Regions from separate parts of the Stenotrophomonas sp. 22LJNL06-5-1 genome, predicted to be linked through region 2. Evidence: riboswitches for the same ligand, from Rfam matches in the RefSeq annotation. Region 2 holds a riboswitch; the other holds the start of a gene.

Region 1 (15,896 bases), on a different contig from region 2:
CGATGAGCAGTTCTATGCGGTCTGGCGCTGCGCAAGCCGCGCGGAGGTCGATGCGTTGGTGGCCGGCATTGCCGCCACCGGCTGGCATGAGTACTTCACCACCACCCATGCGATAGGCGCGATGGACAGCATGGCCCAGCACCTGGCCGACCTGGCCGCCTTGTAGCGGGGCGGCTGGTGCCGATGGATCCCGGTCCTCGGCATGGGGGGCACATGCGCCTGTCACCCAGACGCGGTAAACAGGGCATTGCCCATGTCCATCCGCAGGGAAGTCGATCATGCAGAGCACGCTCCAGGTCACGCTGTTCGGCCCGCTTGGCGACAGCCCGGCGTTGCAGTTGCCGGGTCTGGAGGGGCCGTCGGTGGCCATCCAGGAATCGGCCCTGCGGCGGTTGGTTTCCGACCTCTACACCGCGCGTTCCCTGCTCAACCCCGAGCAGCTGGACGAGGCCCGGCAGGAGCTGGACCGCGTGCTGGAACGCTGGGCCGACATCCATGAGGGCCTGCTGCTGGACGTGGAAGTGCATGGCAAATGAGCGACTTTGCGTGGTTGCCGCCGCGTAGGCCGGGCTTGCGCGTATCTCGCTGAACCGCGTCCCCAGTTGCGGATGAAACATTTTGCACTGCGCAAAAGCTGTGTTATCAATAGATCCCATGAACGCAGCCCCCACCAGCTTTTACTGGTATTACTTTCCGAAGCCACTGGCGGAGGAAGGACTGCGCTCACCCTGAAGAAAGCTTCAGACGCATTCCCGAAAGCCGCCAGCGAACCTGGCGGCTTTTTTCATGCCGCCACGCTGGGGACCCCCAACGTTCCGGAGATCTCCCGCAATGCCCCCGCACACCGACGACCTGCGTATCCGCACCATCGAACCGCTGACACCGCCTGCCCAGCTGCTGGCGATGCTGCCCTGTGACGATGAAGCCTCCGACACCGTCAGCGCCTCGCGCGCGGCCCTGCACCAGATCCTGCACGGCCGTGACGACCGCCTGGCAGTGGTGGTGGGTCCGTGCTCGATCCACGACCCGAAGGCCGCCATCGAGTACGCCCAGCGCCTGAAGCCGCTGCGCGACGCGCTGGCCGGCGAGCTGGAAATCGTCATGCGCGTGTACTTCGAGAAGCCGCGCACAACGGTGGGCTGGAAGGGCCTGATCAACGACCCGGACCTGGATGGCAGCTTCAAGATCGACAAGGGCCTGCGCATTGCCCGTGGCCTGCTGCGCGACATCAACAAGCTCGGCCTGCCGGCCGGTGTCGAGTTCCTTGACGTGATCTCGCCGCAGTACATCGCCGACCTGGTGGCATGGGGCGCGATCGGTGCACGCACCACCGAAAGCCAGGTGCATCGCGAGCTGGCCTCGGGGCTGTCGTGCCCGGTCGGCTTCAAGAACGGCACCGATGGCAACGTGAAGATCGCCGCTGACGCGGTGGGTGCTGCGTCCAATCCGCATCACTTCCTGTCGGTGACCAAGCAGGGCGGCACCGCTATCGTGTCGACCACCGGCAACCCGGATTGTCATGTGATCCTGCGCGGCGGCAAGCAGCCGAACTACGACGCCGGCAGTGTTGCCGAGGCCTGCCAGGTGCTGGCCAAGGCCAAGCTGCCGACGCGCCTGATGATCGACGCCAGCCATGCCAACAGCCTGAAGAACCCGGAGAACCAGCCGAAGGTGATCGACGACATCGCCGTTCAGCTGGAAGACGGCGAACAGCGCATCGTTGGCGTGATGATCGAGAGCCATCTGGTCGGTGGCCGCCAGGAACTGGTGGAAGGCCAGCCGTTGGTCTACGGGCAGAGCATCACCGATGGCTGCATCGACTGGGACACTACCGTGACGGTGCTGGAGCGATTGGCCGCGGCCGTGCGCGCCCGTCGCGACGTGAAGGTGTCCGAAGCCGCTTGAGTGCGGCACGTGTGTGGATGGCGGCCAGCGCCTGCGGGGGTGCGGCCGCGATCAGGGCCGGTCGGAGTTGGAGACCGGCCCATCTGCACCGGCGATGCGCCTGGCGCTGCGCATGAGCGACAGCGCCAGGTACATCGCCGGGGTGGTGTGAGACGTAGATCCACGCCATGCGTGGATGATCCACCTGCTTTGGCAATGGCGGCTACGACCCGTCGGAGGCCACATCTGTCGCGGGCCCGTCGGGCCGCACCCGGCACGCCAAGTGGTCCAGTCCGCGCAGTGCGTTGATCCGCCTTGGATACGTAGAGTCGAGCTTGCTCGACTGCGGAAGAACGTGCCCCAACGGCAGTCGAGCAAGCTCGACTCTACTCAATGTCCGCAGTAGATCCACGCCATGCGTGGATACAGCTCTTGTGTAGCGTCGAGTCATGCTCGACTTGCGCGCTAAGCGCGTTGGTTCCCTGCAAAGAGCAGTCGAGCATGGCTCGACGCTACATGGCCTTTTTCGCGCGCACCCTCGCCAACGCCAGATACATCGCAGGCGTCGTGTACAGCGTCAGCCACTGGCTGACCAGCAACCCGCCCACAATGGCGATTCCCAGCGGTTGCCGGAGTTCCCAGCCTTCGCCGTTGGCCAGCATCAGCGGCAGCGTGCCAAGCAGTGCCGCCAGCGAGGTCATCAGGATCGGCCGCAGGCGCAACCGCGCGGCTTCCATTACTGAATCCTGCGCGCTCAACCCGCGCCGCTCGCCGGCCAGCGCGAAGTCCACCAGCAGGATGGTGTTCTTCATCACCACGCCCACCAGCAGGAACAAGCCGAGCAGGGCGATCAGGTTCAGTTCGTTGCCGAACAGCCACAACGCCAGCAGCGCGCCGACACCGGCCGAGGGCAGGGTGGACAGGATCACCAGCGGCTGCAGGAAGCTTTCGTAGAGGATGCCCAGCACCAGGTAGACCGCCAACGTGGCGCCCAGCACCAGCCATAGCTGGCGCGCGCGCAGCTGATCCAGGCCTCCGGCCTCACCGGACAGCTTGCCCTGCACCGAACGTGGCAGCATCAGTTTCGACATCGCACCATCGATCGCCTGCGTGGCCTGTTCCAGCCCCACGCCCGGTGCCAGCGCGAACTCGATCCAGATCGAGGCGAACTGTTCGCTGTGATACACCCGGTCCGGTGCCATGCCATAGCGCCAGCTGGCGATGCTCGACAGCGGAATGCGCTGGCCGTTGCCATCGATCACCTGCAGCCGCGACAGCGTGCCGGGGTCCTGGGTGTGCTTCGGGTCCAGCTCCATCACCACGCGGTACTGGTTGAGGCTGTCGTACAGCGTGGCCACCTGGCGCTGGCTGAAGGAGTTGTTGAGCATGCTGGCGACGGTACGCAGGTCCACGCCGTGGCGCGCGGCCGCCTCGCGGTCGATATCCAGCACCACCTGGCGCATGCCGGCATCACCCTGCGCTTCCACGTCCACCAGCTCCGGCAGGCCACGCAGTGCGGCGGCCACCTTCGGTGCCCATTCGCGCAGGGGCGCAGTATCGGCCGACAGCAGCTGGAACTCGTACTTGCCGCTGCTGCCGGCGCCTTCCAGGCGGATGTCCTGGTCCACCCACAGATAGAGATTGCCGCCGGGCAGCTTGGGCAGCTGCGCCCGCAGGCGGTCGATCACCTGCTGGCTGGAGACCTTGCGCTCGGCCAGCGGTTTCATCTTGATCATGATGAAGGCGTTGTTGACCCCGTTGCTGCCACCGATGTAGCCGATGATGTCCTCGATGGCCGGGTCGGACAGCAGCAGCGCGCGGTAGGCATCGATCTTCGGCTGCATGGCCTGGAAGGAGAGCCCGTCGTCGCCGCGGGCAAAGCCACGCAGCTGTGCGGTGTCCTGCTTGGGCACGATGCCCTTGGGTACCTGCTGGAACAGCCAGGCGTTGAGGGCGATCACGGCCACGAACGCCAGCAACGGCCAGCGCAGCCGGCGCAGGCTGGCCTGCAGCGTGCGCAGGTAGACCCCGCGCAGGCGCTCGAACAGTGCGTTGCTGCCGCGCTGCCAGGCCGAGGGCTGCCGTGCGTCGTCCACGAACAATCGTGCACACAGCATCGGAACCAGGCTCAGGGCGACCAGCACCGATACCGCCATCGCCGCCACCAGGGTCAACGAGAATTCGCGGAACAGGCGTTCGACGAAGTCGTCCAGGAACAGGATGGAGATGAACACCACGGCCAGCGCCAGGTTCATCGACAGCAGCGTTGCTCCCACTTCCGAGGCGCCACGCACGGCGGCCTGCCAGCGATCGGCGCCCAGTTCGCGATGGCGGGCGATGTTCTCCAGCACCACGATGGCATCGTCCACCACCAGCACGGCGGCCACGATCAGGGCCATCAGCGAGAGCGTGTTGAGCGAGAAGCCCATCAACGCCACCAGCGCGAGCGTGCCGAACAGCACCACCGGAATCGCCACGCTGGGCACCAGCGCTGCACGCCAGTGGCCGAGGAAGCCGAGCACCACCAGCACCACCAGCACGATCGCCAGCACCAGCGTGAGCTCCGCTTCGTGCAGGGTGGCGCGGATCACCGGCGAGCGGTCCATCACCAGGCGCATGTCCACGCTGGAGGGCAACAGTGCATGCAGCTGCGGCAGCTGCGCCTGGATGGCATCAACGGTGGCGATGATGTTGGCACCGGGTTGGCGGCTGACGATCAGCAGCACGGCGGGGCGTTCGTTGTGGAAGCCGCTGGCGTAACGGTCTTCCACGCCATCGGCAACGGCGGCGACATCGCCCAGCCGCAGCGTGCGGTCGTCGCTGGCCTTCAACGCCAGTTCGCGGTACTGCGCGGCCTGGCGCAGCTGCAGCGGCGCTTCCAGCTGCCACTGCTGGCGCGCGTCCCCCACCGCGCCCAGCGGGCGCACCGCATTGGCACGCGCGATGGCCTGGGCCACGTCTTCCAGTGCCAGGCCTGCATGGTTCAGTGCATTCGGGTCCAGCGATACGCGCACGGCCGGCAACGCGCTGCCACCCACCTGCACTTCACCCACGCCCGGTACCTGCGACAGCTTCTGCGCCAGCACGGTGGAGGCCAGGTCGTACAGCTGGCCGGGCGACAAGGTGTCCGAGGTCAGCGCCAACGCCAGGATCGGTGCCTGTGAGGGATTGACCTTGCGGTACTGCGGCATGCCGGGCATGCCACTGGGCAGCTGCCCGCGTGCAAGGTTGATGGCGGCCTGCACTTCACGCGCTGCCTCATCGATGTCGCGGCCGAGCACGAACTTCAGTTCGATCTGGGTCTGGCCCTGGGTGCTGGCCGAGTCTATGCGCGAGATGCCAGGCAGGCTGCCCAGTGCACGCTCCAGCGGCGTGGCCACGGTGGCCGCCATCGATTCGGGCGAGGCGCCGGGCAGGCTGGCACTGACTTCAATGGCGGGGTAATCGACCTGCGGCAACGGCGCCACCGGCAACAACCGCAATGCCAGCAGGCCCGCCAACACCAGTGCCACGGCCAGCAGGATCGTGGCCACCGGGCGCTGCACGCAGGCCTGTGCCAGGCGCGCGACAGGGGTCACGCGCGCGCCTCGTCAGGCGACGGCGCCGTAACGGCCGCGCGGCCACGCTGCAGGCGATCGAAGGCCAGATAGATCACCGGCGTGGTGAACAGGGTCAGTACCTGGCTCACCAGCAGCCCGCCCACCATCACCCAGCCCAACGGTTGCCGCAGTTCGGCACCGGAACCACTGGCCAGCATCAGCGGCACTGCGCCGAACAGCGCGGCCAGCGTGGTCATCAGGATCGGCCGGAAGCGCAGCAGTGCCGCCTGGTGGATTGCTTCGCGTGGCGTCATGCCGCGTGTGCGCTGCGCGTCCAGCGCAAAGTCGATCATCATGATCGCGTTCTTCTTCACCAGGCCGATCAGCAGCACGATGCCGATCACTGCGATCAGGTCCAGGCTGCGGCCGCTCACCCACAACGCGGCCAGAGCGCCGACCGTTGCCGAAGGCAGGGTGGAGAGGATGGTGACCGGATGGATGAAGCTCTCGTAGAGCACGCCCAGCACGATGTACATCACCACCACTGCCGCCAGGATCAGCCACAGTGTGGAGGACAGCGAACTGCTGAACGCCGCTGCGGCACCCTGCAGGCGCAGCTCGATGCTCTGCGGTAGATCCACGTGTGCGCGTGCGGCATGCACAGCCTCCACCGCTTCGCCCAGCGATGCGCCCGGGGCCAGATTGAATGACAGCGTGGCCGCCGGGAACTGGCCGACATGGTTGCGCAGCAGGGCGGTCGGGCCCAGATCCACGCGCGCCACCGCACCCAGCGGCACGGTCTGTCCGCTGCTGCTGCGCACACGCAGGCCCGTGATCGCCTCCGGCCCGGGCTGCCGTGAAGGATCGGCCTCCAGGACCACCCGGTACTGGCTGGCCTGGGTGAAGATGGTGGAGATCTGCCGTTGCCCGTAAGCGTCGTACAGCGCATCGGCCACCGCTTCCACGCTCACGCCCAGGCGCGCTGCGGCGTCGCGGTCGATGTTCACCCGTGCCTGCCGCCCCTGCATCTGCAGATCGCTGGCGACATCGCGCAGTGCCGGTTGCTGGCGCAGCACCTGCAGCAGCTTCGGGGTCCAGCGCTCCAGTGTTTCAAGATCCGGCGTGGTCAGCGTGAACTGGTACTGGGTGCGGCTGATGCGGTCTTCGATGCCCAGCTCCTGCACCGGCTGCAGGTACAGGGTGATGCCGGGGATCTTCGACACGCGCTGTTGCAGGCGCGCCATCACCTCGGTTGCGCCATCGCGGTCGCCATGCGGTTTCAACTCGATCAGCAGGCGGCCGGTATTGAGCGTGGCATTGTTGCCGTCCACGCCGATGTACGAGGACACGCTGGCCACCGCCGGGTCCGCTTCGATGGCGGCGGCCAGCGCCTGCTGGCGCTCGCGCATGGCCTGGAACGAGATGGCCTGCGGGGCTTCGCTGATGCCCTGCACCAGGCCGGCATCCTGCACCGGGAAGAAGCCCTTGGGCACGGCGAAGTACAGCGCCACGGTGAGTGCCAGCGTGGCAACGGTGGCCAGCAGCATCAGCGGCTGGCGCTGCAGCACCCAGCGCAGTTGTCGGTCGTAGAGGGCGATGACGCGGTCGAACACATCGGGCGCATGCGAGGTCTTCGCGTGCGGCTTCAGGAACCGCGCGCACAGCATCGGCGTCAGTGTCAGCGAGACCAGCAGCGAAATGCCGATGGCTACCGCCAGTGTCACCGCGAACTCATGGAACAGCGCGCCCACCAGGTCGGCCATGAACAGCAGTGGGATCAGCACCGCGATCAGCGAAACAGTCAGCGACACCAGGGTGAAGCCGATCTCGGCTGCGCCTTTCAGCGCTGCGTCGCGTGGGCTTTCGCCTTCCTCCAGATGGCGGGCGATGTTTTCCAGCATCACGATGGCATCGTCCACCACGAAGCCGGTGGCGATGGTCAGCGCCATCAGCGTGAGGTTGTTGAGCGAATAGCCGGCCAGCAGCATCACCGCGAAGGTGCCGATGAGCGACAGCGGTACCGCGACGCTGGGAATGAGCGTGGCCGGCAGATTGCGCAGGAACACCCAGGTGACCAGCACCACCAGGCCGATGGCCAGCACCAGTTCCTTCTGCACGCCGCGCACCGACGCGCGGATCGATTCGGTGCGGTCGCTCAACACGTTCATCTGCACACCAGCCGGCAGCGTGGCCTGCAGCTGCGGCAGCAGCGTACGCACCTGTTCGACCACGGCGATCACGTTTGCACCGGGCTGGCGCTGGATGTTCACCAGCACTGCCGGGGTGGTGCCGCTCCACGCCGCCAGCTGGCGGTTCTCGGCGCCATCGGTGATGGTGGCCACGTCGCCCAGCCGCAGCGGCGCGCCGTCGCGCCAGGCCAGCACCAGGGCACGGTACTCATCCACGCTGCGCATCTGGTCATTGGCATCGAGCATCACCGCGCGGATCGGGCCGTCGAAGCTGCCCTTGGGCAGGTTGACGTTGGCGGCGGCGATGGCGGTGCGGATGTGGTCCATGCCCAGGCCGTTGGCGGCCAGTGCCGCCGGATTGACCTGGATGCGCACCGCCGGGCGTTGGCCCCCGGCCAGGCTGACCAGGCCGACGCCGGGCAACTGTGCCAGGCGCTGGGCAATGCGCGTATCCACCAGATCGTGCACCTGCGGCAGCGACAGGCCTTGTGAGGTCACCGCCAGGGTCAGGATCGGCGTATCGGCCGGATTGACCTTGCGGTAGACCGGTGGCACCGGCAGGTCGCCGGGCAGGAAGCTGCCCGCCGCATTGATTGCGGCCTGCACGTCCTGTTCGGCCACGCCCAGCGACACCTCCAGGCCGAACTGCAGGGTGATCACCGACGCACCGCCGGAACTGGTCGACGACAGCTGCTTCAGCCCGGGGATCTGCCCGAGCTGGCGCTCCAGCGGCGCGGTGATGGTGCGCGTGGTCAGCTCCGGGCTGGCGCCCGGGTACAACGTGGTGATCTGGATGATCGGGTAATCGACCTGCGGCAGCGCTGCCACCGGCAGCAGGCGGTAGGCCAGCACGCCCGACAGCAGCAGCGCCACCATCAGCAGCGTGGTAGCGACCGGACGCAGGATGAAGGCGCGCGAGAGGTTCATGCGCCGGCCTTGGTCACGGCCTCCTCGGTGATGATCTCCACCGCGGTGCCGTCTTCCAGTCCGTCGATGCCTTCGATCACCACCTGGTCGCCCGCAGCCAGTCCCGAGCGCACGGCCACGCGTCCGTCATCGGCAGGCCCAAGCACCACATTGCGCCGCTGCGCCTTGTTGTCCTTGCCGACGACATGCACGTAGTTGCCCTGGCTGCCGAACTGCACGGCGGCATCGGGAATCAGCAGCGCGGGCTGCTCGCCCAGCTGCAGGCGTACGTTGACGAACTGGTTGGGGAACAGGGCCAGGTCGTCGTTCTCGAAGTGCGCGCGCAGCTTCAGCGTGCCGGTGGTGGTATCGATGCGGTTGTCGACGCTGGACAGCGAGCCGCGGGCCAGCTGCCGGCGTTCTTCGCGGTCCCAGGTTTCCACTGCCAATGCCGGTTGCGCCTGCACGGCATCAAGCAGCGCGGGCAGCTCGGGTTCGGGCACGGTGAACAGCACGCTGATCGGCGCGGTCTGCGCCAGCGTCACCAGGCCTTCGGCATCGCTGGCGCGCACCAGGTTGCCCACGTCCAGCCGACGCAGCCCGACGCGGCCACTGACCGGTGCGGTGATGCGGGTGTACAGCAGCTGCAGGCGCGCTTCGTCAACAGACGCCTGATCGCTGAGGCGGCGACCCTGCAGCTGGCGCACCTTGCTCTGCTGGTCGCTCAGTTCCTGCCCGGACACGTAGTTCTGCTTCTGCAGTTCGCGGTAGCGCTGCAGCTGGCGTTCGGCGTTCTCCAGCTCGGCCAGGTTCTGCTGCTGGATCCCCTGAGCCTGTGCCAGCTTCACCTCATACGGGCGTGGGTCGATCTGCGCCAGCAGGTCGCCGGCTTTCACCTGTTGGCCTTCCTGGAAGTGCAGGCGCAGCAGCTCGCCATCCACGCGGCTGCGTACCACCACGCTGTGCAGGGGGGTGACCGTACCGACCGCCTTCAGGCGCAGCACCAGCGGCTCGGCGCTGGCGCGCGCCACGCGTACCGGCACCGTCTTGCCCGGCGCATCGTCGCTGCTGCCGGCGTCGTCCCGGGGCCACAGCCACCACGCCAGAAGGGCGACGAGGGCGATGCCCAGCACCACCCACAACGGGCGGGCACGGCGGGAACGGGAATTTTCGGCGACAGACATGGGGCATCCTGCGCCCTGCGCGCGCAGGGACATGCGGGCCCGTCGGCGCGTTCACGGCACCACGGGCAGCGGGGAGGGAGTGTCTGGCGGGGCCGCGGGCGCGGCGTGGCTGGATGCCGTCGCGGCAGCAACGGGGTGACAATGGTAGCCAATCAGCCCGGCCAATGCCGCGTGACCATGGTCATGCAACGCATTCGGTAGTGCCGGCCGCTGGCTGGCAACCTGCTGGAATCTGCGGGCATGTGCCGTGTTGCCGGACAGCGGCCGGCACTACCGTCAAACAATCAATGCACTTCGTCGTGATAGACGAACTTCGGCATTTCCCAGCGGTAGTGGATCGCCAGCAGGCGCAGCGCGAAGCCGCCGCCGAGGCAGCACAGGATCGCGGTGGCGTCGGCCACGCCCCAGTGCAGCAGCAACAGATAGGCCGCGCCGGTCAGCAGCGCGATGATCGCGTACAGCTCCTTCTGGAAGATCAGCGGCACCTCGTTGCAGAGGATGTCGCGCAGCACGCCGCCGAACGCGCCGGTCAGCATGCCGGCGATCAGCACGATCGGCATCGCATGGCCGGCTTCGCGCGCGATCGAGCAGCCGATCAGGGTGAAGGCGATCAGGCCCAGGCCATCGAGCACCAGGAAGGTGCGGCGGAAGTGGTGCATCCAACGCGCCACCCAGGTGGCGATCAGCGCCGCACACACGGTGAAGCCCAGGTATTCGGGATGCTTCACCCAGCCCAGCGGATAGTGGCCGAGCAGGATGTCGCGCAGTGAACCGCCGCCGAGTGCGGTGACGCAGGCGATCATGACCACCCCGAACAGGTCCATGCGGCGGCGGCCGGCGGACAGCGCGCCGGTCATGGCTTCAGCGGAAATGGCAATCAGGTAGATGATGGACAGCAGCATGGGGCAGGCTCCGGGCGCGGTGGGGCCGGCCATGCGCGACTACCGCCACTGCCTGCGCAATGACGGGATGACGATGACCGGTGCCGCTCCCGCTGTCCTTTTGCCTGAGAGTTCAGCGGCGTAGGCCGCGTGCCCCTTCGGCGGATCGTCCCGGGCGTGCCCGGTGACCTCTCTCCAGCTCGGCGAGTCGAATGCATGGTTGGTGGGATTCCAGCCCACCGGCCTGAGCGATCATGGGAGCCTGCGCCTTCGGCGGGCGCCAGCGCGGCGCCTCTCTCCTGCATTCGGGCGCCAGTATATCCGCTGCAGTGCAGCACGGCATAATCCGGGCATGGCCCCGTCCCTCCGCCCCTGGTTCCTGTACCTGCTCGAATGCCGCGATGGCAGCTATTACGCCGGCATCAGCACCGATGTGGAGGCGCGTTTCGCTGCCCACCAGGCCGGCAAGGGCGCGCGCTACACCCGGGCGCGGCCACCGCTGCGCGTGCTGGCCGTGCGCGAATTCCCGGACCGGGCCGCCGCGTCACGGGCCGAGTGGCAACTCAAGCAGCAGCCGCGCGAACGCAAGCTGGCCTGGCTGCAGGCACCTGCCGAGACGCTTCTGTAGATCCACGCCATGCGTGGATGGGCGCTTCCAGCCATGCCATGATCGCCCCGCGCCCTCAGCGCTGGAGACCCGGATGTCCACGATCGCCCTGCTGTTCGCTCTCTCCGCAGCAACGAGCCCTGCCGCCGATCCGGCCACCCTCGCGGCCATTGAAGCTACCTGCCACGACTACGTCGACGGCCAGCTGGAGGCCGACCCACAGCGCGTCGCCCGCTCCCTGCACCCGGACCTGGCCAAGCGCGCGGTGCTCGGCGATACGCCCGACGAGCGGCTGGGCCTGCGCCGCATGTCGAAGGAAGAACTGGTCGCGCTGACGAAGCAGGGCGCGCTGAAAACCCCGAAGGATCAATGGGACCGCCGCTGCACGGTGCTGGACGTGACCGGCAACGCCGCCTCGGTGCGATTGGAAACGCCGTGGTTCGTCGACTACTTCCACATGGGCCGCTTCGACCAGCGCTGGGTCATCGTCAACGCGTTGTGGTACCCGAAGCCGAAGGCGCCGTAGAGCCGAGCCCATGCTCGGCTTCTGCAGTCCGCGCAAAGTGCAGCCGAGCATGGCTCGGCTCTACAGGAACATGCGTGCGGCCCTAGCGCCTCGGCCGCCGGTCTTCCTGATCATCACCGAAGATGATGCGCGCGCTGCGTTGGTAGCTCCAGTACGCCACGGCCCAGTTCAGCAGCACCACGATGCGGTTGCGGAAACCGATCAGGAAGAACACGTGCGCGGCCAGCCAGAACCACCAGGCCAGCACGCCGGACAGCTGCAGCCGGCCCAGGTGCACGATCGCAGCCATGCGGCCGATGGTGGCCAGGTTGCCGAAGTCGGCGTACTTGAACGGACCGGGCTCGGGCTTGCCGTGCAGGCGTGCACGGATCACCTCGGCCACGTACTTGCCCATCTGTTTGGCGGCGGGTGCCACGCCGGGCACCGGCTTGCCGTTGGCCTGGTTCAGCGCGGCCAGATCGCCGGCCACGAACAGTTCCGGGTGGCCAGGCAGGGTCAGGTCCGGTTGCACCTGCACGCGTCCGGCGCGGTCCAGCGGCACGTCCAGCGTGCGCGCCAGCGGTGAAGCGGCCACGCCGGCGGCCCAGACCACGGTGCGTGCCGGTACGAACTGATCGCCGAGCTTGAAGCCCTGGCTGTCGATGTCGCTCACCGGGGTGCCGGTCAGTACCTCCACGCCCAGTTTTTCCAGCTGCCGGCGCGCCTTCAGCGAAAGCACTTCCGGGAACGAGGACAGTACGCGCGGACCAGCCTCGACCAGCCGTACCTTGGCGCTGGCTGGATCAATGTGGCGGAACTCATTGCGCAGGGTGTGGCGCGCGATCTCGGCCAGCGTGCCGGCCAGTTCGACGCCGGTAGGTCCACCGCCAACCACGGCGAAGCTCAGCCACGCGGCCTTCTTCGCCGGGTCCGGTTCCGCCTCGGCGCGCTCGAACGCCAGCAGCAGCTTGCGGCGCAGCGCGATCGCATCGTCCAGTGTCTTCAGGCCGGGCGCATCATCGGCCCACTGGTCGTTGCCGAAGTAGGCGTGGGTGGCGCCGGTGGCCAGCAGCAGGCTGTCGTAGTCCAGTGTGCTGCCATCGGCCATGCGGATCTGCCGGGCCTGCTTGTCGATGGTCACCACTTCGCCGAGGCGGACTTCCACATTGCGCTGGTGGCCGAGGATGTGGCGCAGCGGTGCGGCGATATCCGGGGCGGACAGGCCGGCGGTGGCCACTTGGTACAGCAGCGGCTGGAACAGGTGATGATTGCGGCGGTCGACCAGGGTGATGCGTATGCGCTCGCGGGCCAGGGCACGGGTGGCCCAGAGACCGGCAAAACCGCCGCCGACAACAACCAGGTGGGGAACGCGCTCGCGACTCATCGACTCACTCCAGTGGGGGCATTGGGGGAAGCGCCTGGCATCTTCGCACGATGGCCCCCTGTCACGTCAGCGCCCGCGTGGATCGGCGATACTCGGGTTCAGGCAACGGCCCGTGAGGAGCCCATGAGCGAACCGGAAAAGCGCATCGCCCTGTTGATCGACGCCGACAATGCGCCGGCCTCGAAGATCGACGAGGTCCTGGCCGAAGTCGCCCGCTACGGTGTGGCGAACGTGCGCCGTGCCTATGGCAACTGGAAGAGTCCGCGGTTGAAGGGCTGGGAGGCGGTACTGCACGAATATGCGATCCGCCCGATCCAGCAGTTTGCCTACAGCAAGGGCAAGAATGCCTCGGACATGGCGATGGTGATCGACGCCATGGATCTGCTGTACGCGCGTAATCTGGATGGCTTCGCCATCGTCTCCAGCGATGCCGATTTCACCCCGATGGTGATGCGCCTGCTGACTGACGGCGTGAAGGTGTATGGCTTCGGCGAGAAGAAAACCCCGGAGCCGTTCGTCAACGCGTGCTCGAAGTTCACCTACCTGGAAGCGCTGGGCCAGACCCATGCCAGCGTGCCGGATACCGAACAGGCTTCCAGCGAACAGGCATCGAACGAGCCTGTTGCCAACGACGATGCCCGGCCACGCAAGAGCGGTGCGGAAATGCGCAGTGACACCCGGCTGGTGAAGATGCTGCGCCGCGCGGTGTCCTCGGCGGAGGGCGAGGATGGCTGGTCGCACCTCGGGCCGGTCGGCAGCCAGATCGGCAATCAGGCCTCGTTCGATCCGCGCAACTATGGCTACGGCAAACTCAGCGATCTGCTGGCGGCGATCGGCCTGTTCGAGCTGAAGAAGGATGGCAAATCGTCCTACGTGCGCGCGCTGCCGAAAAAGAACCGGTAATGCCGGCCGCTGGCCGGCAATTCCCGGATGCCAGATCCCGCATCCACCACCCACACACCCACTCCGATCAGGCGTATCGTTGCCGCTCGCATTGCCAGCAAGGAAAAAACCCGCATGTTGAAGATCTGGGGCCGCCGCAATTCCAGTAACGTCCGCAAGGTGCTGTGGTGCGCCGAGGAGATCGGCCTGCCGTATGAATCCATCGAAGTCGGTGGCAGCCACGGCGGCACGCAGACGCCGGAGTACCAGGCGATGAATCCCAACAGCCTGGTGCCGGTGATCGAAGACCACGGCCTGCCGCTGTGGGAGTCGAATGCCATCGTGCGTTACCTGAGCGCGCGCTATGCGCTGGGCACGCTGTACGCCGAAGACCCGATGGAACGTGCCCAGGCCGAGAAGTGGATGGACTGGAGTACCTCGCGGATGGCACCGATCTACACCGACCTGATCTGGGGCATCATGCGCACCGCCCCGGCCGACCGCGACGAAGCGCGGATCAATGCCGCCATCGTGCGCGCCGGCGACTACCTGGCGATGGCCGATGCCACGCTGGCCAGACAGCCGTGGCTGTCGGGCGAGACGTTCGCGATGGGTGACATCCCGCTGGGCTCGCTGATCTATGCCTGGTTCGAACTGCCGATCCAGCGCCCGGAACTGCCGCACCTGGCCGACTGGTACGCGCGCCTGCGCGAGCGGCCGGCCTACCAGCGCGGCGTGATGTCGCCGCTGACGTAAGCGGCAGGGCCGTTGGTAGAGTCGAGCTTGCTCGACTGCTCCTGCATGAGGCAGTCGAGCAAGCTCGACTCTACGCAGCACCGACCGGATCAATACAGATCCGTCGGATCCACATCCAGCGACCAGCGCACCTTGCGTGCTTCCGGCAGCGCATACAGCTGCGGAACCAGCTGCGAAAGCACCCCATGCAGCGGCGGCCGCTGCAACGCAGACAGCAGCAGCTGGGTGCGCTGGTAGCCGGCACGCCGTGGCATCGGCGCCGGCATGGGCCCATAGGCTTCGACCACATTCTGGTCGCCCAGCAGTTGCCGCGCCGCCAGCAGGAACGCGTTGGCATGCTCCACCTGCTGCGCTTCGGCGCGCATCAGCGCCAGATGCGCGAACGGCGGGAATCCGGCGGCCTGGCGCTGGTTCAACTCGGCCTGCGCGAACGGGTGGTAGCCGCCGCTCACCAGGGTTTCCAGCAACGGGTGCCCGGGGTGATGGGTCTGCAGCCAGACTTCGCCAGGATCACGCGCGCGTCCCGCACGGCCGGCCACCTGGATCAACTGCTGCGCCAGTTTCTCGCTGGCACGGAAGTCAGCCGAGAACAGGCCCTCGTCAATGCCGACCACCACCACCAGGGTCAGCTTCGGCAGGTCGTGGCCCTTGGCCAGGATCTGCGTGCCGACCAGGATGCCGGGCTGGTCGCCCAGTTTCGCCAGTTGCTGTTCCAGTGCATCGCGGCGTGAAGTGGTGCCGCGGTCGATACGCACCACCGGGAAGTCGGCGAAGGCGGCGGTGAGATGCTCTTCCAGGCGTTCGGTACCGATGCCCTGGGGTTGCAGCGCCAGGCTGCCGCAGGCCGGGCATGCCAGCGGCGCCGGTTGCCGAGCGCCGCAGTGATGGCACTGCAGGCGACGGCCGCCGCCGTGCACGGTCATCGGCGCATCGCAGCGCTGGCAGGGCGCGGTCCAGCCGCAGTCGTGGCACAGCAGCACCGGCGCGTAGCCACGGCGGTTCTTGAACACCAGTACCTGTTGGCCGCGCTGCAGATGTTCGCCGATGCCGGTCAGTACGTCGGCCGACAGACCGTCATGCAGCGGCCGCTTTCGCACATCGAGGATGCGCACGCGTGGCGGCCGTGCATCACCGGCGCGCTGCTTCAGGCGCAGGTGCGTGTAGCGCCCGGCGTAGGCG
Region 2 (15,896 bases):
CCAGATCCAGCACCAGGTCGCCCACCTGCAGGCGCTTGCGCGGGTTGCGGCCCTGCGCACGCAGCAGCAGCGCTTCCAGCCGCACCTCCAGCTCGGGCAGCGCGAACGGCTTGGTCAGATAGTCGTCGGCACCGGCGCGGAAGCCGGCGATCTTGTCCGGCAGTTCATCGCGCGCGGTCAGCATGATCACCGGCACCTCGGACGCGTGCTCGGCACGCAGCCGGCGCAGCACCTCCGGCCCCTCCATGCGCGGCAGCATCCAGTCCAGGATCACCGCGTCGTAGGGATGGCTGCCGGCCAGGTGCAGGCCGGTGATGCCATCCGGGGCCACGTCCAGTACATGCCCGCGCGACTCGAAATAGTCGAACAGGTTGGCCACCAGCTGGCGGTTGTCCTCGATCACCAACAGACGCATGCACGAAACATCCACGGAAGTTCGTACCATGGTAGCGCCGCCCATGTCGGAATGCGGTCGTCCCGCCCCCTTCTGACGCTTTTCCCACCCCCGCCACCTCAGAATGGCCGTTTTGCTCCCGGAGCCTGCCGTGCCCGTAGCCCTGCCCCGCCGTTGGCGCCTGCCCCTGTTGTGGCTGCTGATCATTGCTGCATTGGCAGCGGGCATCGGCCTTCGGCAGCCGCAGCCGCCGGACGAGCCGCGCTTCGTGCTGGCCGCGCGGACTATGGTCGAGAGCGGGCAATGGCTGCTGCCGCATCGTGGCAGCGAGCTGTATGCCGAGAAACCACCGGTGTTCATGTGGCTGCAGGCGGCCGCTTACGAGGTGGTCGGCAGCTGGCAGTGGTCGTTCCTGCTGCCGTCATTGCTGGGCGCCCTGCTGAGTCTGTGGCTGGTGTCGGATCTGGCACGGCGGCTGTGGTCGCCGCGGCATTCCATCTATGCCCTCGCGGCGCTGTTCTGCACCCTGCAGTTCGGGCTGATGGCCAAGCGTGCGCAGATCGACATGGTGCTGGTGGGGATGACCACCGTCGCCCTGTGGGGCTTGATGCGGCACCTGTGCGAACGTCGCAACCTGCCCGCGCTGTGGCTGGCCGGTTTCGCCGCAGGCGTCGGCACGGTGACCAAGGGCGTGGGTTTCCTGCCGCTGCTGATGGTGCTGCCCTGGTTCGGCTGGTGGCTGTACCAGCGCCGTCGCGGGCACCGTGTGGAGGGTCCGCACCCGGCAACGCTGCTGTGGCTGATCCCGGCGTTCCTGCTGGGCGTGGGCGTGTGGCTGGCACCGCTGGGCTGGGCCCTGCTGCATACACCCAGCGCCGAACTGCAGGCCTACGCGCATGAGCTGCTGTTCAAGCAGACCGGCACCCGCTACGCCAATGCCTGGCACCACCGGCAACCGGCCTGGTACTACCTGCAGGTGATCCTGACCCTGTGGCTGCCGGGCAGCCTGCTGCTGCCGATGCTGCTCAAGCCCTGGTGGCGCCGCATCCGTCGTGGCGATGGCCGCCAGTGGCTGCTGCTGGGCTGGGCGGTGCTGGTACTGGTGTTCTTCAGTGCCAGCCCGGGCAAGCGCGAGGTGTATCTGTTGCCGATGCTGCCCGCGATGGCACTGGCGGTGGCGCCGCTGCTGCCCGGCCTGCTGCGCCGCCTGTGCGTGCGCCGCTACCTGTTCGGCTACAGCGTGGTGCTGATGCTGGCCACCGGCGTGCTCGGCGTGATGCTGATGACCGAGCACCCGTGGGCGTTGGCACAACTGGAACGCCGCGCCATGCCCGATACGTTGCTGCCGGTGCTGGGCGATGGCCTGCTGACCTTCGCCATTGCCCTGGCCACGCTGATCGTGTGGCTGCGGGTACGTCGTGCCGCGACGCTGGTACTGCTGACCCACGGCATGCTGTGGATGCTCTACGGCCTGGTGCTGATGCCTGCACTGGACCCCTTCGCCTCGGCATCGGCACTGATGCGCCGGGTCGGTGCGCGGATCGGTCCCGATGCCGAACTGGCGCTGGTGGCCTGGCGCGAGCAGAACCTGCTGCAGGCCGACCGGCCGGTGCGCGAGTTCGGCTTCAAGCGGCCCTGGGCCGAGCAATGGCACGACGCCGGCCCGTGGCTGGCCGAGGCACCGGACAAGCGCTGGCTGCTGGTGCTGGATGATGCAATGAGCCCGTGCGTGGACCCGAGCAAGGTGATCGATATTGGTGTTGCCAACAGGAACCGTTGGCAATTGCTTCCCGGTACCGCATGGAACCCGGAATGCCACGCCGAGCGGACAGGGTCGACCGCTGAAGAAGACTGAACGTTGACACGTACCGGGCAAGCATTAACCCGGCACGAACGAGCGTCCGACCCTTCTCCGACATCCAGGTGACGAGCATGACCGCGGATTCCCGACCCGCCCTTTCCCAGCATGCCCGTCCGTCCCCTTGATTCGGTAGCGCCGCTTGCGACATCGCCACTGGCGTCACGATTTGCCGTAACTCACCTCTGGCTGCCTGTCGCAATCGGTCTGCCCCTGTTTACGCTGCTGATGGGTTTCGGCGGCGACCAATGGGTGGCCGATCACCTGTTCCGCCTGGAGGGTGGCCACTGGGCGCTGCAGGACGCCTGGGTCACCCGCACGGTGGTGCACAAGGCCGGCAAATGGCTGAGCACGGCTGCTGCACTCGTGGCGATCCTGCTGTGCTTCCACCACTGGCGAAAGGGTCGCGATCGCACCCTGCGGTGGGCGCTGCTTTATGTCGTAATTGCCATGGCTCTGGGCACCGGTGTGATCTCCCTGCTGAAGTCGCTGGTACCGATGGAATGCCCCTGGGACCTGCTGCGCTACGGCGGCCACCAGCCTTTCATCGGGCTTTTCACGGCGCGCCCCGCAGGCATGGCCGCACAGGCCTGCTTCCCGGCGGGCCACGCCAGCGCGGGTTATGCATGGTTGTCCCTGTACTTTTTTGCCTTGCTGTGGCGCCCTTCATGGCGCTGGGCCGGGTTGTGGATCGGCCTTGCCACCGGCCTGGTGTTCGGCATCAGCCAGCAGCTGCGGGGCGCGCATTTCCTTTCGCATGACGTGGCTACTGCTTTGATCTGCTGGCTGCTTTCGCTGGGCCTGTATCTGATCGTCAAACGCGTCCTGGCACGCCGTCAGCTGGACCGTCCCCACCGCCAGGAGGCAAACGCATGAGTGCATCGGTCCAACGCCCCGCCCGCCTTCCCGCGTTGGCGAGCCTTCGCCGCTGGCGGCCGCAGCTATCCACCGAAGCACTGATCGCACTGACCAGCCTGTTCTTCGCGGTGGCCGGCAACGGCCTGTTCTGGCACAGCGCGATGGCCAGCCATCCGGGCAGCCTGCGCTACGCGCTGTCGCTGCTGCTGTTGCTGCTGGGTGCACACGGCGTGCTGCTGGGCATCCTGGTCTGGCGCTGGAACGCCAAGGTGGTGATCAGCCTGTTGCTGCTGGTGACCGCATTCGCTGCGCACTACATGAGCCGTTACCACATCTACCTGGATGCGGACATGCTGCGCAACGTGCTGGCGACCGATCCCAAGGAAAGCCGCGAGCTGATGACCGTGTCGCTGGTGTGGCCGGTGCTGTTGCTGGCGGTGTTGCCGATGATCGTACTGTGGCGCGTGCAGCTGCGCCGCCGCAGCTGGGGCCGCAGCCTGCTCTGGCGCATCGGCTTCCTGGTCGTGGCGGCAGTGACCGCGGTGGGCGGCGCATTGATCTCGTTCCAGGATGTCTCGGCACTGATGCGCAATCAGCGCGAAGTGCGCTACCTCGCCACCCCGGCCAACGTGCTGCTGGGCATGCCGCGTGCGCTGCGTGGCGACAACCCGGTGCAGCGCGCGCCGAAGCTGCCGATCGGTACCGATGCCAAGGCCACCCCGCGTGCACCTGCCAGCAAGCCGCGCCTGCTGGTGATCGTCATGGGCGAAACCGTGCGCGCGCAGAACTGGGGCCTCAACGGTGGCCGCAACACCACCCCGGAACTGGCCCAGGCCAGTGTGGTCAATTTCCCGGACATGCATTCGTGCGGCACCAGCACCGAGGTTTCGCTGCCGTGCCTGTTCTCGCCGTGGGGCCGCCACGACTACGATGAGAAGAAGATCCGCGCGCACCAGTCGCTGCTGCACGTATTGAACCGCGCCGGCATCGCACCGTTATGGCGTGACAACCAGTCCGGCTGCAAGGGCGTGTGCGAAGGCCTGGACTTCCAGTCATTGTCCGATGCGACCACCCCGGGCCTGTGTGCTGATGGCCGCTGCATGGACGAAATCCTGCTGCAGGACCTGGCCACCCAGGTGCGTGCCAGGCCCGGCGACCGCGTGGTGGTGCTGCACCAGCTGGGCAACCATGGCCCGGCCTACTTCGAGCGCTATCCGCCCGCGTTCCGCCGCTTCACCCCCACCTGCGATACCCGCGACATCGGCCGCTGCACGCGCGAAGAGATCACCAACAGCTACGACAACGCCGTGCTGTACACCGATCACTTCCTGACCAAGACCATCGGCACGCTGCAGGGCATGCAGGACTACGACACAGCGATGATCTACCTGTCCGACCACGGCGAGTCGCTGGGCGAGAAGGGCCTGTTCCTGCACGGCGTGCCCTATGCGATTGCCCCGGCCGAGCAGACCCGGGTGCCGATGACGATGTGGTTCTCGCAGGGCTTCGCCAGCAGCCGCGGGCTGGACCTGCAGTGCGTGCGCAAGCGTTCGGCGGCCTATACCGACCATGACAATCTGTTCCCGTCGGTGCTGGGCCTGATGCAGGTGAAGACCTCGCTGTACGAGCGCGATCGCGACCTGTTCGCAAACTGCGAAGGTTGAGGGTTGTTCGGCAGGGCTTGCAGCCCTGCACCTGCAGAGGCAACGGCCGAAGCAACAGCAACAGCATGCATTCCGTGGGATGGCGGGGTGGGTCCGATGGCGGGAGACGCCGTAAACCCATCCTTGGGGGCTTGGCCGCGGCATCCATGCCGCGGACACTCCCGCCACCGGACCCACCCCGCCTTCGACAGTTTTCCGCGATCTGTTGGACATGCCGATGGGGTCGGATCCGTTTTCCGTAGGAAAACGGATCCGACCCCATTTTGATTGTCGATATCTGACAGATGTGTCGACCAAGGTCGACACCCACCAACAGCCGTAGAGATCTGTCAGAGGTGGGGCGGTGTCGGAGTGCGGGGTGTCAGCCGCATGGATGCGGCTGCCAAGCCTACAGGGACGTACTTGCGGCGTCCCCGCACTCCGACACCGCCCCGCCAAACCACGGATAGTCCGCTGTTGCTTCTGCCTTTGCCCTTGCTTGAAGGCCTCTGCGGGTGCCGGGCGCCGCCCGGCCGACTTCCGCCACTTGCGGTGGCAGCGACGGCCCACTAGCCTTCGGCCGTCGTTCACCACCCAAGGACCGCCCGTGAAACACCGTCATCTCCTGCTGGCCTCGGCAATCGCCGCCGCCACGCTGGCCCTGGCCGCCTGCAAGAAGGAAGCTGCCCCAGGCACCGATACCGCCAGCAGCAGCGCCCCGGCCGGCGAAACCGCCGACCAGTTCGTGGCCCGCATCAATGCCGAATTCAAGGCCGCCTACCCGGAGATGACCTCGGCGCAGTGGCTGTCCTCCACCTACATCAACAGTGATTCGGAACGCATCGCGGCCAAGGCCAACGAGCGCTCGCTGACCCAGCTCAACAGCTGGATCGAACAGGCCGCCAAGTTCGACGGCAAGCCGATGAGCGAGGACAGCAAGCGCGCGATCCACCTGCTGAAACTGATGTCCTCGATGCCGGCGCCGCGCGACCCGGCCAAGCTGGCCGAGCTGACCCAGATCGCCACCCGCATGGAAGGCAGCTACGGCGCCGGCAAGTACTGCACCGACGCCAACGATCCCAACTCCTGCCGCCAGCTGGGCGAGCTGGAACAGGTGCTGGCACGCAGCCGCGATTACGACAAGCAGCTCGACGCCTGGCAGGGCTGGCACAGCACCACCAAGAGCATGCGCGGCGACTACCAGAAGTTCGTTGGCCTGGTGAACGAAGGTGCCAAGGGCATGGGCTTCACCGATGCCGGCCAGATGTGGCGCAGCGGCTACGACATGCCGCCGGAGCAGATCGGCCCGGAAACCGACCGTCTGTGGGAACAGGTCAAGCCGATGTACGAGCAGCTGCACTGCTACGCACGCGGCAAGCTGGACAAGACCTACGGCAAGGACAAGGCCGAAGTGGGCAACGGCCTGATCGCCGCGCACCTGCTGGGCAACATGTGGCAGCAGGACTGGTCGAATCTGTGGGACCAGCTGGAACCGTATCCGGGCGCCGGCAGCCTGGACATCACCGCAGCGCTGGAAAAGCAGTACCAGACCAACCTGAGCGCGGCGCTGGCCAAGGCCGGCAAGGACGCCAACGTGGCCGCCCAGTACAAGGCGCAGCGTGAGGCCGAACTGCGTACCGCCAAGCAGATGACCGAACGCGCGCAGGACTTCTACGTGTCGCTGGGCATGCCGTCGCTGCCGCAGTCCTATTGGGAAAAAACCCAGTTCATCAAGCCTGACGACCGCGACGTGGTCTGCCACGCCAGCGCCTGGGACATGAACATGGAAGGCGACGTGCGCACCAAGATGTGCATCAAGCCGAACGAAGAGAACTTCACCACCATCTACCACGAGCTGGGCCACATCTATTACGACCTGGCCTACAACCCGCTGCCGCCGCTGTTCCAGGGCGGTGCCAACGATGGCTTCCATGAAGCGATCGGCGACACCATCGTGCTGGCGATGACGCCCAAGTACCTCAGCTCGATCGGCCTGGTCGATGCACCGACCGAAAGCCGCGAGGCGGTCATCAACAACCAGATGCGCATGGCGCTGTCAGGCGTGTCGTTCCTGCCGTTCGGGCTGATGATCGACCGCTGGCGCTGGGGCGTGTTCGATGGCTCGATCACTGCCGACAACTACAACAAGGCGTGGTGGGACCTGAAGGCCAAGTACCAGGGCGTGGCGCCGGCCAGCACCCGTGGCGAAGAGTTCTTCGATCCGGGCGCGAAGTACCACGTGCCGGGCAACACCCCGTACACCCGCTACTTCCTGGCGCGCATCCTGCAGTTCCAGTTCTACAAGGGCCTGTGCGACGCGTCCGGCTACAAGGGCCCGCTGCATGAGTGCACCTTCTACGGCAACAAGGAAGCCGGCCAGAAGTACTGGGCGATGCTGAGCAAGGGCGCCAGCCAGCCGTGGCAGGCCACGCTGAAGGAGCTGACCGGTACCGACAAGCTCGATGCCGGCCCGATGATCGAGTACTTCACCCCGGTCAACGAGTGGCTGAAGCAGCAGAACGAAGGCCAGATGTGCGGCTGGCAGGCCAACGCGGCCCCGGCAGCAAAATGAAAAAAGGGGCGGGTCCGCGAGGATCCGCCCCTTTCTGGTAGTGCCGGCCGCTGGCCGGCAACTGCACGGTGGAAATCCGTCTGGCAGCCGGCCAGCGGCCGGCTCTACCGCAACAGCGATCAGCTGTTCTTCTTCGCTGCCATCGCTGCAGCCAGCTCGGCCTTGAACTCCTCGAAGGTCTGGCCCTTCTCTTTGGCTTCGGCCTGTGCAGCATCGCGCAGTGCATCGGAGTACACCAGGCGCACCGGCGTGCCCTTGCGCTCGTGCAGCTCACCGGCCTGCATGATCAGCGCCAGCACCTGCGCAGCGCTCTCGCTGTGGCCCGCGATGCGGCCGTCCATGCCCAGCACCCATTCGCCGTCGCGGCGCACGACACCGGCCAGCAGCGTGCGCTGCGTATCGCGCAGTTCGGCATGCGGCTCCACCGGCGAGGCCTGGGCAGCGGCCTTGTTGGCGGCCTTTTCTTCCTGGCGGCGGCGCTGGTCGCGACGGGTCTTGGAGCTGGTGGACATGGTGCGGTACCGCTGCGAAGGGGGCGCAAGGATAGCGCACCCCGCCCGCAGCGCTGCTTCACGCGTGCCCGGTCCAGTTCGCTCAGTCCAGCACCTTGCCCTGCCGCCAGTAGCCCATGAAGGTGATCGCGCGGCGGTCCAGCCCGCAATCGCGCACCAGGTGGCGGCGGATCGCCATCACCGCACCCGCCTCGCCCGCCACCCAGGCATACAGCGGCCCGGCCACGCGGGTATCGGCCTGCTCCCAGAGGATCTGCGTATCAACGTCGATCTCCTCCAGCGCATCGCCGACAGCCACGCCCGAGGCCGCTGCCATCCGCGCCTGCACCGCCTCCAGCAACGGCTGTCCGTAGGCGGCCTGCCCGCGCGGCAGCCAGACCAGCTCGGCGCTGGAGGGCGCCTTCAGGTGCACCGCATCACCGGCCTGCGCCACCTCCAGCAGCGCCAGCGTGCGCGGTGGGTCGACCATGGTCGACAGTTCCTCAAGGATGCCGGCCACCGCCGGCAACGCGGTTTCATCGGCCACTAGCAGCACCTGGCCGACACCGGCAGGTGGCTTCCACTCCCAGCCCTCGCTGCTCCCGGCACAGTCGGCGTCCGGGGCCAGCAGCAACACGCGGTCGCCGGGGCGGGCGTGCATGGCCCAGCGCGAGGCGGGACCGGTTTCGCCGTGGATGACGAAATCGACATCGACCTCGCCCTGCTCGGCGCGCAACTGGCGGATGGTGTAGGTACGCATCGGCGGGCGCTGATCGTCCGGCAGGGCCCGGTAGCGCGGGTACCAGTCTTCACCGCTGGGGACCTGCGGCACGTCCTGGCCGGGCAAGGGGAAGAACACCTTGATCCGTTGGTCCGGGCCTTCGGTCTTCATCCGCGCCACGTCGGCACCGGTGAACACCATGCGGTCCAGGGAAGGGGAAAGAACGCGGCGCTCCTTCAGCGCCACCTCGAACAGGCGGTAGGTCTGCTGCGCAGCCATGGGGGAACCTCATGCAACGACATCGGATTGGCTGGCTGTCGTGCATCCACGCACCGGCTGGCTGGAGTGCCCAGCCTAGTCCGGTCGTTCCCTGTCGCAAGCATTGCGGGCATCGCGGCCCGCCCTACCCCTGCGCGCTGCTCAATGGCCCGTGCAGGCCGCCTGCGCCGCGCGTTCACGCTGGTGTTCCCAGTACCAGAACACGAAGCCGGCGCCGAAGAATGCGGCCTGGCCCAGTGCCAGGTGCAGCGGGCTGGCGCTCAGCAGCGGCGATACCACGCCGGCCACCACGGTGCTGATCATCAGCTGCACGAAGGCCTGCAGCGACGAGGCCAGGCCGCGCTGGTGCGGGTACATGTCCAGCACCGCCAGCGCCAGGATCGGGAAGATCAGTGCCATGCCCATGCCGCCCAGGAAGATCGGCAGCACTGCCCACGGCAGCACGAACTGCGGCGACAGCGCCACGTAGCCGACGTTCAACAGCACCGACAGCGCGCACAGGCCGAAACCAATGGACACCTGGCGGGTGGGCGTGGTGTGCCCGGCCATGCGCCCGGACAGGAACGAGCCGGTGGTCATGCCGCCGATGGTGGGGATGAACAACCAGGCGAAACCACCCTCGCCCAGATGCAGGTGCTGCATCACGAATACCGGCGCCGAGGAGATGTACAGGAAGATGCCACCGAAGCCGATGCTGCCGGCCAGTGCCAGGCGCAGGAAGCGCGGGTTGAAGCCGATCCGCACGTAGTCACGCATCAACGTGCGCGGCGACAACGGCACGCGCGCTTCAACCGGATGGGTCTCGGGCAGGTAGCGTGCAGTGGCCGCCAGCAGGACCAGCCCGAACACCACCAGGAACCAGAAGATCAGCGGCCAGCCGGCACCACTGAGCAGGATCCAGCCACCGATGATCGGCGCGATGGCCGGGGCGATGCCGAACAGCATCGACACCTGGCTCATCAGGCGCTGCGCGTCGTGGCCATGGTAGAGATCGCGGATCACCGCGCGGCCGACGATCATGCCGACACCCGCCGACAGGCCCTGCAGCGCGCGGAACGCCAGCAAGGTGGTCAGGTCGGTGGACAACGCGCAGCCGACCGAGGCGCCGACGAACACCACCAGGCCACCGAGGATCACCCACTTGCGGCCCCAGGCGTCGGACAGCGGGCCGTGCGCCAGGCTCATCAGGCCATAGAACAGCAGGTACACGCTGATGGTCTGCTGCACCGCCACCTCGTCCACCGCCAGGCGCTGGGCCAGCTGCGGGAACGCCGGGAAGATGGTGTCGATCGAGAACGGACCGAACATGGCCAGGCCGGCGAGCAGCAGGGCCATGCGGCGGGTGGAGGGAGCAACAGCGGCGGTCATGGGGAAGGCGTCCGGCAGGGCCATGCGCGGCACGCACGGCGGGCGCCGGTCCCCTTCTGCAGGGACAGCGCCAGATGAATTCGGGTATCCGCCCATCATAGGTGGGGATTGCGCCCGATGCCATGCAGAGGTGCACAAAACGCACGGCTGGGCCATCGGCCATTCAGGCGCGGTGGCCATACCTGGAGGCGGCCGGCGGGCCCGCAACGGGCTATAATCAGCGGGCAACACGGTGGGAGAAGCGGAACACCGCTGCCGAAGGCGCAACGCCCGTAATCGCTCAGGCCCGATACCACCCGTAACAGAACTCTGGAGAGACCGGTTCGATCCGGCGCCGAAGGGGCACGAAGCTGCGGTCCGCCGCGCTTTTAAACTCTCAGGCAAAAGGACAGAGGGGCGCCCCGCAGACCGCCGACCGGCGGCTTGTGCCCGTGCGTGTGCCCTTTCCTGACGGATCCTTCGCCATGTCCCAGAACACCCCTTCCCTGCGTGAGCTCGAGCACCACAATGCGTTCGTCGAGCGCCACATCGGCCCCAACGACGCCGAGATCGCGCAGATGCTCGATGTCGTCGGCCACGCGTCGCTGGATGGAATGACCGATGCCATCGTACCGGCCAAGATCAAATCGCCGGCGCCGCTGGCGCTGCCGGAATCGATGACCGAAGTACAGGCACTGGCGAAGATCCGTGCGATCGCCGACAAGAACACCGTGCTGCGCAGCTTCATCGGCCAGGGCTACTACGGCACCCACACGCCGAACGTGATCCTGCGCAACATCCTGGAAAACCCGGCCTGGTACACCGCCTACACCCCGTACCAGGCGGAAATCTCGCAGGGCCGCATGGAAGCGCTGATCAACTTCCAGACCCTGTGCGCCGACCTGACCGGCATGGAGATCGCCAACGCCTCGCTGCTGGACGAAGCCACTGCCGCCGCCGAAGCGATGACCCTGGCCAAGCGTTCGGCCAAGTCGAAGTCGGACACCTTCTTCGTGCACGACGCCGTGCACCCGCAGACGCTGGAACTGCTGCGCACCCGCGCCGAGCCCATGGGCATCGTGCTGCGCGTGGGCACCCCGGCCGAAGCACTGGAAGCGGAGGCCTTCGGCCTGCTGCTGCAGTACCCGGACACCTTCGGCCAGGTCGGCGACTACAAGGCGCTGGTCGATGCCGTGCACGCGCGCGGCGGCCTGGTGGCCGTGGCCACCGACCTGCTGGCGCTGACCCTGCTGGCCGCTCCCGGCGAATGGGGCGCGGACATCGTGGTCGGCAACAGCCAGCGTTTCGGCGTGCCGTTCGGTTTCGGCGGCCCGCACGCTGCGTTCATGGCCTGCCGTGATGCCTACAAGCGCTCGATGCCGGGCCGCCTGATCGGCGTCTCCATCGATGCCGAAGGCAAGCCGGCCTACCGCCTGACCCTGCAGACCCGCGAGCAGCACATCCGCCGCGAGAAGGCCACCTCCAACATCTGCACCGCGCAGGTGCTGCTGGCGGTGATGGCCTCGATGTACGCCGTCTACCACGGTCCGGAAGGCCTGGCCCGCATCGCCCGCCGCACCCACCGCCTGGCTTCGATCCTGGCCGCGTCGCTGCGCAGCGCCGGCGTGCAGGTCGGTGGCGACTTCTTCGACACCCTGCACGTCACCGGCGTGCATGCCGATGAAATCCATGCCAAGGCACGCGCCGCTGGTTACAACCTGCGCGCGATCGACAGCGACTCGGTCGGCATCAGCCTGGACGAGACCACCACCCGCGCCGACATCGTCGCCGTGGCTGCGGTGTTCGGCGCTTCGCTGGACGTCGACGCGCTGGATGCCAGCACTGCCGACGCGCTGCCGGCCGGCCTGCTGCGCCAGTCCGCGTTCCTGACCCATCCGGTGTTCAACACCCACCACAGCGAGCACGAACTGCTGCGCTACCTGCGTTCGCTGGCCGACAAGGACCTGGCGATGGACCGCACGATGATCCCGCTGGGCTCGTGCACCATGAAGCTCAACGCCACCGCCGAGATGATCCCGGTGACCTGGCCGGAGTTCTCGCAGATCCACCCGCTGGTGCCGGCCGACCAGGCGCTGGGCTACAAGGAACTGATCGACACGCTGGAAGCGATGCTGGTGGAATGCACCGGCTACGACGCGGTCAGCCTGCAGCCGAACTCCGGTGCGCAGGGCGAGTACGCCGGCCTGCTGGCGATCCGCGCCTACCACCGCTCGCGCGGTGAGGAACATCGCGATATCTGCCTGATTCCGGACTCGGCGCACGGCACCAACCCGGCCTCGGCACAGATGTGCGGCATGAAGGTGGTGGTGACCAAGACCGATGCCAACGGCAACGTCGACGTCGAGGACATCCGCCTCAACGCCGAGAAGTACAGCGACCGCCTGGCCGCGATCATGATGACCTACCCGTCCACGCACGGCGTGTTCGAGGAAGAGGTGGTGGAGATCTGCGAGATCATCCACAAGCACGGCGGCCAGGTGTACACCGATGGTGCCAACATGAACGCCCTGGTCGGCGTGGCCAAGCCGGGCAAGTGGGGTTCGGACGTTTCGCACCTGAACCTGCACAAGACCTTCTGCATCCCGCACGGCGGTGGCGGCCCGGGCGTTGGCCCGTGCGCGGTCAAGGAGCACCTGGCGCCGTTCCTGCCGGGCAAGCTGGGTGACAACGGCCCGGTCGGCATGGTCAGCGCGGCCAGCTTCGGCAGCGCCTCGATCCTGCCGATCAGCTGGATGTACATCGCGATGATGGGCCACGATGGCCTGCGCAAGGCTACCCAGGTCGCGCAGCTCAACGCCAACTACATCGCCAAGCGCCTGGCCCCGCACTTCAAGACCCTGTACACCGGCCGCAACGGCCTGGTGGCGCATGAGTGCATCCTGGACGTGCGCCCGCTGGAGAAGACCAGCGGCATCGGCGCCGAGGACGTGGCCAAGCGCCTGATCGACTTCGGCTTCCACGCCCCGACCCTGAGCTTCCCGGTAGCCGGCACGCTGATGGTCGAACCGACCGAAAGCGAATCGCTGCACGAGCTGGACCGCTTCATCGACGCGATGATCCAGATCCGCGAGGAGATCACCGCGATCGAAGACGGCCGCCTGGACCGCGAAGACAACCCGCTGAAGAACGCGCCGCACACCGCCACCGCGGTGACTGCCAGCGAATGGACCCACGCCTACCCGCGTGAACTGGCTGCGTTCCCGCTGCCCAGCCTGAAGCTGCAGAAGTACTGGCCGCCGGTGGCACGCGTGGACAACGTGTACGGCGACAAGAACGTGATGTGCGCCTGCATCCCGGTCGATGCCTACAAGGATGATGAAGTCGAGGCGTAATCCTTCGACCCATCGGAAATGAAAACGGCCCGCGCAAGCGGGCCGTTTTCATAAGGGCGCGTGGACCCAGGTCCACACCCACAACAATCCGATCACGGGTCCGGCATCTGCCCCAGGCTCAACTGCCACGACACGCCGAAGCGGTCCTGCACCCAGCCGTAGCGGTTGCTGAAGTCATAGTCGCCCACCGGCATCAACCAGTGGCCGCCCTCGCCCAGCACGCGCGCGGCACGCTCGAACTGTTCGGCGCCGGAACACTCCACGAACAGCGAGATCGACGGCGAGAAGGTGAAGTCGTGCACGTCCAGGCTGTCGAAGCACAGGTAGTGGGTGCCTCCGAGCAGGAAAATGGCCTGGCGGACCTGCCCGGGAACGCCGGCACCGGCGCCGTCCGGATGGCGCTGCATTGCCAGCAGGCGGAAATCGGCGAAGGCCTCGGCGTACAGGGCCAGGGCGGCCTCGGCCTGGCCGGTGAACATCAGGAAGGGGCGACTGCGCAGCATGCGGTACTCCTGGTCAACGGGCCGCTGACGGCCCACACGATCAGGATGGCACGGCGGATGTGCAGCCTCCGTGGTAGTGCCGGCCGCTGGCCGGCAGCTTCAGTCACGCCTCGCGCATGCGCCGCGCGATGGCGCTGCCGGCGGCGATGGTGGCGGTCAGCGCCACCATCGACAGGAACTGCAGGCGGGTGTGCGACTCGCTCAGCAGCAGGCCGAAGATCAGTGCCAGGATCGCCAGCGCGCAGCAGGTCAGCCACGGGAAGCCGGCCATGCGGAACGGCAGCCGGGTACCCAGGCGATCCGCGCGGCGGCGCAGCACCAGCTGCGACACCAGCGACAGCGTCCACACCAGCAGGCAGGTGGAACCGACGATGTTCAGCAGCACCGGCAGCACCCGGTCCGGGAACAGCAGCTCCATCACCGTGGCGGCGAAACCGAACAGCACGCTGGCCAGCACGGCGATCACCGGCACCTGGCGCGGATCGGTCCAGCCCAGCACGGCCGGCGCTTCACGACGCTGCGCCAGCGAATACATCATGCGCGAGGCGCCGTAGAGGTTGGCATTGAGCGCCGACAGCAACGCGATCACCGCGATCAGGGTGATGGCGGTGCCGGCGCCGGGAATGCGGGCGATATCCAGCACGGCGGCAAACGGGGACTTCAGCGCCTCGCTGGTCCATGGCACGACGGCGATGATCACGCTCAGCGAGCCGATGTAGAACACCAGGATGCGCCAGGCCACAGTGCGGATGGCACGGGCGATGCTGCGCTCGGGATCTTCGGTCTCGGCTGCCGCAACGGCGACGATCTCGGTGCCACCGAAGGCAAAAACGACAACCAGCAATGCAGCGCCAATACCGGCCAGGCCCTTCGGAGCGAAGCCACCGTGTTCGGTGAAGTTGCTCAGGCCCGGCGAGGTCACCTGCGGCAGCCAGCCCATCAGCAGCGCCACGCCGATGGCGATGAAGGCCAGGATCGCCACCACCTTGAGGATGGCGAACCAGAATTCGAACTCGCCGAAGTTCTTCACTCCGAGCAGGTTGATCGCGGTGAAGAACAGCATGAACGCCAGCGCTGCCATCGGGACCGGCACCGCAGGCCAGACCGTGGCCAGCAGCCCGGCCGCGCCTACCGCCTCGGCGGCGATCACGATCACCAGCTGCACCCACCACAACCAGCCCACGGTGGCGCCGGCGGTGGCGCCCATGGCGTCGGCCGCATACACCGAGAACGCGCCGCTGGTCGGTTTGGCCGCCGCCATCTCGCCCAGTGCGTTCATCACGATGATCACCAGCGCGCCGGCCACCAGATACGACACCAGAACCGCCGGACCGGCCGCCTGCACACCTACGCCCGAGCCGAGGAACAGGCCGGCGCCGATGGCGCTGCCCAGGCCCATCATGATCAGCTGGCGGGGCTTGAGCGAATGTCCGAGGCGGGACGGCGAAGCGGTCGGAATCGAGTTGGGCATCGGCGGGGCTGGCGGCGGGCTACAGGGGCGACACCTTACCCTGTCCCATGCCCGCGGGGATAGGCACAGCGCAGCAGGCCGCTCAGGCCAGTGCTGGCTCGCCGACACTGCCGCCGATGCGGGCACGGTAGGCGCGCGGCGAGAAACCGGTTTCAGCCTTGAACTTGCGGGTAAAGGCGCTCTGGTCGCTGAAACCGCAGGCCTGGCCGATGCAGGCGATGCTGTCGTCGCCATGCAGCAGGTGCATGGCCATCTGGATCCGCAGCCGGGTCAGCACCTGCTGCGGGGTCATCTGGAACACCTTGCGGAAACTGCGCTCCAGCTTGGACAGCGAGAAGCCGGTGATGTCGAGCAGGGTCTGCATGCGCACGTTCTCGGCGTAGTGCGCATTGAGGTGGGCCAGGGC

Evidence for each region. A riboswitch is a leader RNA that binds a small molecule or an ion and turns the genes downstream of it on or off. The one in region 2 is predicted to bind glycine.
Region 1: another riboswitch for glycine. It lies ahead of AC13GF_RS18880 (trimeric intracellular cation channel family protein); the one in region 2 lies ahead of gcvP (aminomethyl-transferring glycine dehydrogenase).

Annotation. Positions count from the first base shown of each region.
Region 1 is NZ_JBSPUE010000010.1:25,648-41,543, reverse strand. Features, by position in the region: gene AC13GF_RS18910 (DUF6616 family protein) at 1-166, shown strand, start outside; gene AC13GF_RS18905 (hypothetical protein) at 279-536, shown strand; gene AC13GF_RS18900 (3-deoxy-7-phosphoheptulonate synthase) at 832-1,905, shown strand; gene AC13GF_RS18895 (efflux RND transporter permease subunit) at 2,397-5,462, opposite strand; gene AC13GF_RS18890 (multidrug efflux RND transporter permease subunit) at 5,459-8,539, opposite strand; gene AC13GF_RS18885 (MdtA/MuxA family multidrug efflux RND transporter periplasmic adaptor subunit) at 8,536-9,702, opposite strand; gene AC13GF_RS18880 (trimeric intracellular cation channel family protein) at 9,987-10,604, opposite strand; glycine riboswitch at 10,689-10,792, opposite strand; glycine riboswitch at 10,806-10,895, opposite strand; gene AC13GF_RS18875 (GIY-YIG nuclease family protein) at 10,936-11,211, shown strand; gene AC13GF_RS18870 (nuclear transport factor 2 family protein) at 11,285-11,716, shown strand; gene AC13GF_RS18865 (NAD(P)/FAD-dependent oxidoreductase) at 11,799-13,079, opposite strand; gene AC13GF_RS18860 (NYN domain-containing protein) at 13,203-13,982, shown strand; gene AC13GF_RS18855 (glutathione S-transferase family protein) at 14,097-14,717, shown strand; gene AC13GF_RS18850 (primosomal protein N') at 14,807-15,896, opposite strand, start outside.
Region 2 is NZ_JBSPUE010000009.1:42,070-57,965, reverse strand. Features, by position in the region: gene AC13GF_RS18090 (response regulator transcription factor) at 1-415, opposite strand, end outside; gene AC13GF_RS18085 (ArnT family glycosyltransferase) at 519-2,249, shown strand; gene AC13GF_RS18080 (phosphatase PAP2 family protein) at 2,361-3,128, shown strand; gene AC13GF_RS18075 (phosphoethanolamine transferase) at 3,125-4,774, shown strand; gene AC13GF_RS18070 (M2 family metallopeptidase) at 5,361-7,325, shown strand; gene AC13GF_RS18065 (hypothetical protein) at 7,445-7,837, opposite strand; gene AC13GF_RS18060 (siderophore-interacting protein) at 7,920-8,816, opposite strand; gene AC13GF_RS18055 (multidrug effflux MFS transporter) at 8,958-10,184, opposite strand; glycine riboswitch at 10,484-10,586, shown strand; gene gcvP (aminomethyl-transferring glycine dehydrogenase) at 10,649-13,516, shown strand; gene AC13GF_RS18045 (VOC family protein) at 13,609-14,019, opposite strand; gene AC13GF_RS18040 (amino acid permease) at 14,123-15,490, opposite strand; gene AC13GF_RS18035 (AraC family transcriptional regulator) at 15,573-15,896, opposite strand, start outside.